DNA from 2 places in the Xanthobacter pollutisoli genome. Region 2 is predicted to be linked to the other one. Evidence: predicted binding sites of a transcription regulator. Region 2 holds the regulator's gene; the other holds the start of a gene.
What was found. Region 2 encodes PhoB, which activates phosphate uptake and scavenging genes when phosphate is short. Its sites were predicted from a motif close to TGTCATNNANCTGTCAT; they were not measured.

Region 1 (5,907 bases), on a different contig from region 2:
ATGGTCTCCTCGATCTTCAGCGTGCCGGAGGCGAGATTGTCCTCCAGCGCCAGCAGCACCGCCGCCCCCACCGTGGGATGGCCGGCGAACGGCATCTCGTGGGCCACGGTGAAGATGCGGATGCGCGCCCGGTTGGCCGGATTTTTTGGCGGCAGCACGAATACCGTCTCGGAGACGTTGAACTCGCGGGTGATCTGCTGCATCGCCGCGTCGTCGAGGCCCTGGGCATCCAGCACCACGGCCAGGGGATTACCGCCGAAGGGGCGGCTGGTGAACACATCCAGGGTCACGTACCGGCGCGGCATGAAAGTCAGGTCTCGACGCTAGACAGGAGCGACCCTGCGCCCGGCGCACGGCCTTCGTCATGAAAACTGCCACAATTTTGCCTCAGATGGCCGAGGCCGGGAAGAGCCGCGAGGGGCGGATGAACTCTTCCTGGGCCTCCACCAGCAGCAATTCCCGCGACTGTGCTTTTTCGGTGCGGTCCAGCACCCCGTAGATGGAGGATGCAGCCAGCGACAGCGCCTCCGCGGTGGAGCCGGTGCGCATCACGTGGAAGAAGAACAGGGCGGCGATGGCGTCGCCCGCGCCGTTGAGCGAGAGGGCGAGGCGCGGCGTGCGCACCAGGAAGCGCCCGTCCGGCCCGGAGGCGAGAAGGTCGATGCTGTCGGGTGGCGTCTCGCCCACATGCAGGCTGGTGACGAGGATGACCTTCGGCCCGCGCTTGTGGAGCAGATCGCACGCGGCGATGGCGTCGGTGATGGACACGCAGGTGAGGCCCGAGAGCAGCTCCAGCTCGAACTGGTTGGGGGTGATGACGTCGGCCGCCGGCACCGCCTTGTCGCGCATGAATTCCGGAATGCCGGGACGCACGAAGATGCCGCGGCCCACGTCGCCGATCACCGGGTCGCAGCAATAGGTGGCGTAGCGGTTGGCGGCGCGCACCTGCGCCACCGCATCGAGGATGGCCGAGCCGATGTCCGCCGATCCCATGTAGCCGGAGAGCACCCCGTCGCAGCGCTCCAGCACCCCGCGCTCGGCCATGCCGGCCACCAGCTCGCCGATGGCGGACGCCTCGAACACCTGCCCTCGCCACGCGCCATAGCCGGTGTGGTTGGAGAACTGCACGGTGTTGATGGGCCACACCTCCACCCCGAGCCGCTGCAGCGGGAACACGGCGGAGGCGTTGCCCACATGGCCGTAGGCGACGTGCGACTGGATGGAGAGGATATTCATCGGCGGTCCCGATCTGGCCCGAGGCTGAACCGTCGCCTAACCCGCCGGGGCGCCCCGCTTCAAATGGAATTTGTTGATTTCAGACCTCGGCCCGGCTGATGGCGCACCTGAGGACCGGATCGCCCATGTTTCCGGCCGCAACAGCAAGTGACCGCAACACGCCCGTCCGCCCGCTGGCCTTGCCGCGCCGGGACGCTTAAGCCGAGGCCGTCGTCTTCGCCGAGTGAGTCCCGTGCCCGCCCGTTCTCTGCCCGCCCGTCCCCTTTCCAGCTTCGTCCCCGCCCTTCTTGCCGTGATCGTCCCGCTCCTGTGCACCGCTGCGCCCGCCGGTGCGGCGGGACCCGCCTGCTATGCGCCCGCGGCGCTGGCGGCGCGGCCGGGGGAGGAGATCGTGCGGCCCCATGCGGGCGGGCCCGGTACCCTGCCCGAGGTCGCCATCCCGCCGGCCGGGCCGGTGCCCGCCGCGCTGCGTGGCTCCATCCGCCGGGTGGACCTGCCGGCGGGCGAGAAGATGGTCGCCCTCACCTTCGACCTGTGCGAGGCCTCGGGCGAGACCTCGGGCTATGACGGCGCCATCGTCGACTACCTGCGCGCCGAGGGGGTCGCCGCCACCTTCTTCGCCGGCGGCAAGTGGATGGTCAGCCACAGCGAGCGCGGCGGCCAGCTCAGCGCCGATCCCGGCTTCGAGATGGGCAACCACACCTGGTCCCACGCCAATCTCACGGTGAAGAGCGGCGAGGCCATGCGCCGGCAGGTGGACGACGCCGACATCGGCCTCGCCCTCGGCCGGCAGCAGGCACAGGCCAAGGGCTGCATGCTGCCGAAGCCGCCGCCCCTCGCCCTGTTCCGCTTTCCCTATGGCTCGTGCAGCGCCGAATCGCTCGACTATGTGAACGACACCGGCCACCTCGCCATCCAGTGGGACGTGGATTCCGGCGACCCCGCCTTCCTCGGCGCCCGGGGCATGGCCGAGGACATGCTGCGCGCCATCCGCCCCGGCTCCATCGTGCTGATGCACGCCAACGGCCGCGGCAAGCACACGGCCGAGGCGCTGAAGATCCTCATCCCGGCGCTGCGGGCCAAAGGATACCGTTTCGCCACGGTCGGCCAGCTCCTCGCCGCCGGCCGGCCGGTGATCGCCTCCACCTGCTATTCCCTCAGGCCCGGCGACACCCGCGTCTATGACGAGGCGGCCCGCGCCGGCCGGCGCATCCTGCCGGCGCAGTAGGCGCGGCGCGCCTTTGGAAAAGCGCCCCCCGTTGCTTCGCCGCCGGGCGTTGCGCATGGTGGCGGCCCCTCCTCTTCCGTTCGAGCCTTTCCGCATGAGCCTCCTTCTCGCCCGCGACCTTGCCGCCGACATCCGCGCCGGACGCACCACCCCGCGCGCCGTGATGGAGCAGGTGGCCGACGCCATCGGCGCCTGCGAGGGCGAAGTGCGGGCCTTCTCCGCCCTCGGACTCGACGCGGCGCTGGCCCAGAGCCTGGACCCCGCCCTCGCGACGCGCCCCCTCGCCGGGCTCGCGGTGGGGGTGAAGGACATTCTCGACACCCGCGACCTCGTCACCGCCTATGGCAGCGAGATCTATGCCGGCTGGCGGCCGCACAACGATTCTCCCGTGGTGGCCATGACCCGCCGGGCCGGCGGCATCGTCGCGGGCAAGACCGTGACCACCGAGTTCGCCTTCCTTCAGCCAAGCGAGACGCGCAATCCCCGCCGGCTGTCCCACTCGCCGGGCGGCTCCTCCGCCGGCTCGGCGGCGGCGGTGGCGGCGGGCATGCTGCCGCTGGCGCTGGGCACCCAGACCGGCGGATCGGTGATCCGCCCCGCGGCCTTCTGCGGCGTCACCGGCTACAAGCCCACCTACCGGCTTCTGCCCACCCTCGGCATGAAGACCTATTCCTGGCACCTCGACACCATCGGCCTGTTCGGCGCGCGGGTACGCGACGTGGCCTTCATGATCGCCGCCATCACCGGGCGCGACCTCGACATCGGCGACACGCTGGCGGAGCGCCCGCGGATCGGCATCGTGCGCACCGGCCGCGCCGACCAGGCCGGGGCCGACGCCCACGCGGCTCTGGAGGCGGCCGCCAGCGCCGCCGAGGCGACGGGCGCGCGGGTGTTCGACCTGCGCCTGCCGGACGAGCTGGAGGCGGCCGACGCCGCCCACGGCAACCTCCAGGATTTCGAGGCCGCCCTCTCCTTCGCCGACGAGCTCGCCTATCACCGCGACCGGCTCTCGCCCTTGCTGCGCGAGCACCTGACCGCCGCCGAGGCCATCACGCCGGACGTCTATGACGAGGCCCGCCGCACCGCCAAGCGGGCGCGCCAGCGGCTCGGCGACCTCTTCGGCGAAGTGGACGCACTGCTGACCTTCTCCGCGCCCGGCCCGGCGCCCGAGGGATTCGCCACCACGGGATCGGCCATCTTCAACCGGCTGTGGACCCTCATGGGCTGCCCCGCCATCAACGTGGCCGGCCTCACCGCGGCCAACGGCATGCCCGTGGGCGTGCAGGTGGTGGGCCGTTTCGGGCGCGACCGGCAGGCCCTGGAAGTGGCGAGCCGGGTGGAAAGCGCCATCGTCGGCTGAAATACAATATATCGTTACAATAGTAACGTGCGGTGCAGCGGCAGCACGATGGCAGAAGCAGGGCGGGGTTGCGGCGTAAGCGGCCTCGCAAAGTCTTGCAGCGCAACACCTTGCAGCGGCGGTGCAGCACAACTTGCATCTTCCGGTAGCCTGAGAGTTTGTTAAGGTTCTCTTCTTGATCGACCATTGCGAGGCTAAAGGTGACTATCGGCCATCTGCTCACCGTGATCGAGACGTGCGCTGCCTTTGCCTTCGTCGGCGCGGTGCTGCTCGGCATGGTGTGAGGTCAGGACCCGCCACCGGCTCGTGGACCCAAGAACAAAGCTAAGCGAGGTCCAGTCGATCAACGGCGCCGGGGAGGTCATCCTCCCCGGCGCCTGCCGTTTCAGGCAGCCGAATTCCCGCCCGGCGTGCCACGCCGCTACCGTCACATTGGCCGGTTCCGCCGCATGACAGAGCGTTGACGGTCCCGCGCGGCGCAATCCGGCGCCAGAGCCCGTGCGCGTTCGCGGGAACGTCATACGGGTTTTGCATAGAGGAGCTATCCGGTTGGCGACCCGCAGGGAGCCGCCGGATGCTGGTGATCGAGGGCCTCACGCGCCGCTTCGGCGAAAAGGAGGCAGTGTCCAACGTCGACCTTCAGGTCGAGGAAGGCGCATTCATCGGCGTGATCGGCCGGTCCGGCGCCGGCAAGTCCACCCTCCTGCGCATGATCAACCGGCTGCAGGACCCCTCCGCCGGCCGCATCGTCTTCCACGGCCGCGACGTCACCGCGCTGAAGGGCCGGGCGCTGCGCGAATGGCGCGCCGAGGCGGCGATGATCTTCCAGCAGTTCAACCTGGTCGGCCGGCTGGACGTGCTCACCAATGTCCTCATGGGCCGCCTCGCCTCGGTGCCCGCATGGCGGGCGCTCACCAAGAGCTGGAGCGCCGAGGACCGGGCCGTCGCCCTCTCCGCCCTCGACCAGTTCGACATCGCCTCCCTCGCCGCCCAGCGGGCCGACAGCCTCTCCGGCGGCCAGCAGCAGCGCGTCGCCATCGCCCGCGCGCTCGCCCAGGAGCCGGCGCTCATCCTCGCCGACGAGCCCATCGCCTCCCTCGATCCGCGCAACACCAAGATCGTGATGGACGCGCTCCTGCGCATCAACAAGCACTTCGGGATCACGGTGCTGTGCAACCTGCACTCCCTCGATCTCGCCCGCACCTATTGCGACCGCCTCGTGGGCATGGCGCAGGGCCGCGTGGTGTTCGACGGCGCCCCCGCTGCCCTCACCGACCAGGTGGCCCACGAGCTCTACGGCCTGGAAGCCGGCGAGGTGATGGACATGCCCGCCGGACGGGCGGCGCCGGAGCGCGCCACCGTCCCCGAAGCGGCGGCGCTCGCCTGAGCCCTCCGCCCGACGCTGCCGGCTCCGCAAGGACCGGCGGCTTGCGTTCGTTCGCGTTCGAGACGATCCGACAGGAGCCCAAGACATGCTGAACCGCCGTACCCTGATCGCGGCTGCCGCCGCGCTCACCTTCTCCGCGGGCGCCGCGGCCGCGCAGGACTGGAAGGCCAAATATCCCGAGCTGGTGTTCGCCATCATCCCGGCGGAGAACGCCTCGGGCGTGACCGACCGCTTCGGCCCGCTCATGGACTATCTCTCCAAGCAGCTCGGCACCAAGGTGACGCTGCGCATCGCCAACGACTATGCGGCGGTGATCGAGGGCCAGCGCGCCGGCAACATCCACATCGCCTCCTACGGCCCCTCCTCCTTCGCCCGCGCGCTGATGACCGGCGCCAAGATCGAGGCCTTCGCCATCGAGGTGAACCTCGACGGCACCAAGGGCTATCATTCGGTGCTCTATGTGAAGGCCGACAGCCCCTACAAGTCCATCGAGGACCTGAAGGGCAAGAACCTCTGCCTCGTCGATCCCAACTCCACCTCCGGCAACAACGTGCCGCGCTTCTCGCTGAACAAGATGGGCCTCAAGCCCGACGAGTTCTTCGGCAAGGTGGTCTATGCCGGCTCGCACGAGAACGCGGTCATCGCCGTCCAGCAGGGCACCTGCGACGCCGCCTTCAACTGGTGGAACGACGAGCA
Region 2 (5,907 bases):
GCCGCCGGGACAGGGCGGTGGCCTGCTCAACGCCATCGTCGGCTCGCTGATCCAGATCGGCATCGCCATGGCCATCGGCGGCCCCATCGGCATCTTCTGCGGCACCTTCCTCGCCGAGAACGGCAAGGGCACGAAGATCGGCGCCGCCGCCCGCTTCGTGAACGACATCCTCCTGTCGGCGCCGTCGATCCTCGTCGGCCTGTTCATCTACACGCTGCTGGTGGTGCCGTTCGGCGGCTTCTCCGGCTGGGCCGGCGCCATCGCCCTCGCCATCCTGGTGATCCCGGTGGTGGTGCGCACCACCGAGGACATGCTGAACCTCGTGCCGGTGGGCCTGCGCGAGGCGGCCTTCGCCCTTGGCGCGCCGCAGTGGAAGGTGGTGATGTTCATCACCTGGCGCGCGGCCCGCGCCGGCATCGTCACCGGCATCCTGCTCGCCATCGCCCGCGCCGCCGGCGAGACCGCGCCGCTGCTGTTCACCTCGCTGGGCAACAATGCGCTGTCCACCGACCTGTCGCGGCCCATGGCCAGCCTGCCCATCGCCATCTATCAGTTCGCCGGCAGCCCCTTCGACGACTGGGTCTCCCTCGCCTGGGCCGGCGCGCTCCTCATCACCGTGGGCGTGCTCGTGCTCAACGTGGCGTCCCGCCTGTTCCTCGCGCGGGGCCACTAGGCTCCGCCGCGCCACACCCATTCCGCCTTCCTCCGAAGCGAGGCCGACCAGATGACTTCAGCCGTCGATCCCACCTTCAACATCTCCTCCTCCGTCGCCGCGCGGCCCGACGCCCCGCCGGCGCCCGCCAAGATCAAGGTGGAGAGCCTGCAGTTCTACTACGGCAGCAACCACGCGCTCCGGAACATCAACTTCGAGGTTCCCGAGAAGCGCGTGACCGCCATGATCGGCCCGTCGGGCTGCGGCAAGTCCACCCTGCTGCGCGTGTTCAACCGCATGTACGACCTCTACCCCGGCCAGCGGGCCGAGGGCGCGGTGCTGTTCGACGGCGTGAACATCGTGGGCAAGGAGCTCGACCCCACCATCGTGCGCACCCGCATCGGCATGGTGTTCCAGAAGCCGACGCCCTTCCCCATGACGATCTATGACAACATCGCGTTCGGCGTGAAGCTGCACGAGCGGCTGAACAAGGCGCAGATGGACGAGCGGGTGGAATGGTGCCTGCGCAAGGCCGCCATCTGGGACGAGACCAAGGACCGCCTGCACACCTCGGCGCTCGGCATGTCCGGCGGCCAGCAGCAGCGCCTGTGCATCGCCCGCACCATCGCGGTGCGGCCGGAGGTGATCCTGCTGGACGAGCCTACCTCGGCCCTCGATCCCATCTCCACCTCGAAGATCGAGGACCTGATCGACGAGCTGAAGCAGGAATTCACCATCGTCATCGTGACCCATAACATGCAGCAGGCCGCGCGCTGCGCCGACATCACCGCCTTCTTCTACCTGGGCGAGCTGATCGAGGTGGCGCCTTCGGACGTGATCTTCACCAACCCGAAGGAAATCAAGACGCGCGACTACATCACCGGCCGCTTCGGCTGACGCGGGAAAGGCGCCGGCGGGCTCGCCCGGCCGGCGCATCTTCCCTCAACCCCAAGGGAGCGAACGCCTCCGCCGGCCGGCCTGTTGGCCCGGGCCGGCTGGCGGGCTCCAAGGAAGGACCGATCCCATGCCGGAGCATACCGTTGCCTCTTTCGACGTCGAGCTGAAGGAAATCGGCCGCAAGGTGGTGGAGATGGGCGGCCAGGCCGAGCGCCTCGTGGCCGACGCCGTCACCTCGCTGATCCGCCGCGACGGCGCCATCGCCCAGAAGGTCGTGCTGCTCGACGCCACCGTCGACCAGGCCCAGCGGGAGATCGAGGACCGCGCCATCCTGGTGATCGCCAAGCGCCAGCCGGTGGCCAACGACCTGCGCGAGATCGTCGCCGCCATCCGGGTCGCCAACGACCTGGAGCGCATCGGCGACCTCGCCAAGAACGTGGGCAAGCGCGTGATCGCCATCGAGGGCGAGTATCATCCGCAGAAGCTGGTGCGCGGGGTGGAGCACATCTCCGACCTGGTGCTGGAGCAGCTGAAGGAGGTGCTCGACGCCTACGCCGCCCGCAACGAAGCCAAGGCGGTCGAAGTGTGGGGCCGCGACGGCGCCATCGACACCATGTACACCTCCCTGTTCCGCGAGCTCCTGACCTATATGATGGAGGATCCGCGCAACATCTCGGTGTGCACGCACCTGTTGTTCTGCGCCAAGAACATCGAGCGCATCGGCGACCACGCGACCAACATCGCCGAGATCGTCTTCTACATGGTCACGGGCCAGAACCTGCCCGAGACCCGCCCGAAGGCCGACGCCTCGAGCGAGACCACGCTGCCCTTCCCGGGCCGCACCGTCCAGGGCTGAGGCCCGGACGGGCGCATGACGGAGCGCGAGCGGCCGGATCGGGTTCGGTCCGATCGCCCGCCCTCTCATTTTGCCAAGAGGACGCGTGGCGCGGGTTGCCCAGCAGCCGGCCGCCCCGGTCTAACGAACGGATGAATGACAGTGCCGGCGCGTATTCTGATCGTCGAGGATGAGGAGCCTCTGACCCTCCTGCTCCGTTACAATCTGGAGTCGGAAGGCTACGGCGTGGAGAGCGTCGGCCGCGGCGACGAGGCCGAGACGCGGCTGCGCGAGAGCGTGCCGGATCTCGTGATCCTCGACTGGATGCTGCCCGGCCTCTCCGGCATCGAATTGTGCCGGCGCCTGCGCACCCGGCCCGAAACCGAGCGCCTGCCCGTCATCATGCTCACCGCGCGCGGCGAGGAGACCGAGCGGGTGCGCGGCCTCGCCACCGGGGCGGACGACTATGTGGTGAAGCCCTTCTCGGTGCCGGAGCTGCTCGCCCGGGTGCGCGCCTTGCTGCGCCGGGCCAAGCCCGAGCACGTGGCGACGCTTTTGCGCGCCGGCGACATCGAGCTCGACCGGGAGACCCACCGGGTGCACCGCGCCGGCCGCGAGGTGCATCTCGGCCCCACCGAGTTCCGCCTGCTGGAATTCCTGATGCAGTCTCCCGGCCGCGTCTTCTCCCGCGAGCAGCTGCTGGACGGGGTGTGGGGCCAGGACGTCTATATCGACGAGCGCACCGTGGACGTGCACGTGGGCCGCTTGCGCAAGGCCATCAACCGCGGCCGCCAGTCCGACCCCATCCGCACCGTGCGTGGCGCAGGCTATTCCTTCAACGAGATGTTCGCCCGCGCCCATTGAGGGCGGGCCGTCGGGCTGCTACGGCCCGCGCGTGCGGCTTGCGAGGGTGGCGCGGGTCGCCAGGTGCTCCGTCGGGGCGCAGACGCCCGCCCCCTCAACCGGAGCGCACCCCGATCAGTCCCAGAACCTGCTTGGCCGCCCGCTCGCCCGAGAGCCAGGCGCCGCCCACCGTGCCCCACAGGGTCTCATGGGCGTGCTCGCCGGCGAACACGAGGCGGCCGGCAACCGTCTCGGTGAAGGCGCGGCGCATGTTACCGAAGCCGGGGAGGGCGCAGGAGAAGGCACCCAGCGCCCACGGCTCCTTGCTCCAGCGGGTGGCGAACACCTTGCCAAGTCGGGCCGCCGTGTCGGCGCCGAACTCGCGCGTGAGCGCCGCCTTGACGAAGGCTGCGGCGGCATCGGGCGGGCTGTCGGCGAGGCCGGTGGCCACGTCCCCGCCCACCTCCAGGCTGTAGAGGTCGCTGCCGCCGATACGGGCCCGCAGGGCATAGGCGCGCGGCCCCTCGGCGCGGAAATAGATCAGCTCGTCCACGCCGAGCCCGGCGGGATTGCGCGGCAGGCGGAAGCCGATGTGGTCGAAGGCGCCGAGGGTGATCTTCTCCACCGCCGTGCGCTGGCGTTGCGGCAGGCCGGGCTGGATGCGCAGCTTGCCCGACGCCATGAGGCTCGGCGGCACGGCGATGATGACGGTGCGCCCGAGCACCGTGCCCCGGCTTGTCTGCACCGAGACGAGACGCGGGCCGAGCTCCACCGCCCGGGCCGGGGTCTCCAGCCGCACGGTCAGCGGCCGCGCCAGCTGCGAGACGAGGGTGCCCACGCCCTGCCGGCAGATGTCCTCGCCCTCGCGCTCGTCGGCACGCGAGACGTCGACGGTGGAGATCTGGTCCAGCTCCTTGGCGCAGGCGAAGGGGCCGAGCACGAAGCGCGCGCTGGCGCCGTAGGCGCCGAGGTCGGGCAGGGCACGGGCGGCGGGCATGTCGCGCCCGGCGTCGCCCGCCGCCACGATGGCCCGCTCCCCGCGCCGCACCGTGGCGATGAAGTCCTCATAGTCGGCATCGCCCGCCTCGCGGCCGTCCTGATAGAGCCGGCCGCCGTCGGGCGCGCGGTAGATGTCGAGCCCCTCGGCCCGCCCGTAGGCGGCCATGGGGCGTGCCGCCGGCATGTTCAGGCGCGGCGCGCCGAGATCGAACGGCACGCCGAACTGGGCGGTGTCGGTGACGGTGCGGCCGCCCACGTGGTTGGAGGCTTCCAGCAGGATATAGCTGCGGCCCGCCTCGGCGATGCGCCGCGCGGCGGAGATGCCCGCGGCCCCGGCGCCGATGATGACCACGTCCGCCTCGTTCTGCGGCTGGCCGAGCGCGCGGGATGTCGCCAGCGTCATGCCGGCGAGGGGCGCCGCGGCGATCGCGACGCCGCGGGCGATGAGGGCGCGGCGCGTGAGGGAAGAGCGGTCGGGATCGGTCACGGGCGGAACGCTAGCATGGCGCGCACGGACGGGCGAGGCCGTCGCCTCAGCTGCGCCGCGCCGCGACGAAGCGCGCCGCCTCGGCCAGCACGGCGCCCTTTTCGCCGAACGGCGCGAGGGCCTCGCCCGCCTCGGCGACCAGCCGGTCCAGCACGGCGCGGGCGCCGTCGAGGCCGAGGCGGGAGACCAGCGTCGCCTTGCCGGCTGCCTCGTCCTTGCGCACGCTCTTGCCCACCTCCTCGGTGGTGCCCTCCACGTCCAGCAGGTCGTCGGCGATCTGGAAGGCGGCGCCCAGCGCCCGCCCGTAGGCGGCGAGCGCCGTCCGCGCCGGGGCGTCGGCCCCGCCGAGGATGGCACCGGCCTCCACCGAGACGGCGAGCAGGGCGCCGGTCTTCATGGCCTGCAGGTCGCGGATGGCGTCCTCCTCCAGGGCGAGGGGCGCGCCGCCGGAGAAGCGGCCCTCGGCGGCGAGGTCCAGCATCTGGCCCCCCACCATCCCGCCCATGCCGGAGGCGCGTGCGAGTGCGCGCACGAGGGCGATGCGCACCGCGGCGTCGGGATGGGCATCGGTGCCGGCGAGGAGGTCGAAGGCGAGGGTCAGCAGCGCGTCGCCGGCGAGGATGGCGGTGGCCTCGTCATAGGCCTTGTGGACGGTCGGGCGGCCGCGGCGCAGGTCGTCATTGTCCATGGCCGGCAGGTCGTCATGCACCAGCGAATAGCAATGCACGCATTCCACCGCGGCGGCGGCGGTGACGGCGGCGGCCGGCGGCAGGCCGAACAAGGCGGCGCTCTCGATGACGAGAAAGGGGCGCAGGCGCTTGCCGCCGCCCAAAGCGCCGTGGCGGATGGCGCCCATGAGGCGGTCGGGCCGCAGCCGCTCGCCTGCCGTCGGCGCGTCGGCGAGGGCGGCTTCGAGGCGGGCCTGCGTGGCGTCGGCGGCGGCGTCGAGACGATCCTTCAGGGAAAATGTCACCTTGGGCCTGCGTCGATGATAGCGGTGCGGGAACGCCCGGGCCGGGCGCACCGTTGACGGGGGCCACCGGGTGCCCCAATGCGGCGCGCAGGTCAAGCGCGCGCCGCGCGGGGTCGCGGCGGTGGCCGGTCGGGGCATGATGGGTTGCCGAAGGCAGCCGCGGGACGGGCGCGGGGTCGGCCGCGTCGGGGGAGGGCAAGGGATGGTCCGTCTGGTGCTGC

Region 1: the regulator PhoB is predicted to act here: its motif matches at 4,274-4,290, upstream of phnC (phosphonate ABC transporter ATP-binding protein).

What each region holds. Positions count from the first base shown of each region.
Region 1 is NZ_JBDZDP010000003.1:257,438-263,344, forward strand. Features, by position in the region: gene ABLE93_RS09970 (PhzF family protein) at 1-305, opposite strand, end outside; gene pdxY (pyridoxal kinase PdxY) at 388-1,236, opposite strand; gene ABLE93_RS09980 (polysaccharide deacetylase family protein) at 1,469-2,464, shown strand; gene ABLE93_RS09985 (amidase) at 2,559-3,824, shown strand; gene phnC (phosphonate ABC transporter ATP-binding protein) at 4,399-5,211, shown strand; gene phnD (phosphonate ABC transporter substrate-binding protein) at 5,297-5,907, shown strand, end outside.
Region 2 is NZ_JBDZDP010000007.1:36,358-42,264, reverse strand. Features, by position in the region: gene pstA (phosphate ABC transporter permease PstA) at 1-673, shown strand, start outside; gene pstB (phosphate ABC transporter ATP-binding protein PstB) at 725-1,549, shown strand; gene phoU (phosphate signaling complex protein PhoU) at 1,677-2,405, shown strand; gene phoB (phosphate regulon transcriptional regulator PhoB) at 2,547-3,248, shown strand; gene ABLE93_RS15070 (flavin monoamine oxidase family protein) at 3,343-4,713, opposite strand; gene ABLE93_RS15065 (polyprenyl synthetase family protein) at 4,760-5,686, opposite strand; gene ABLE93_RS15060 (biosynthetic peptidoglycan transglycosylase) at 5,889-5,907, shown strand, end outside.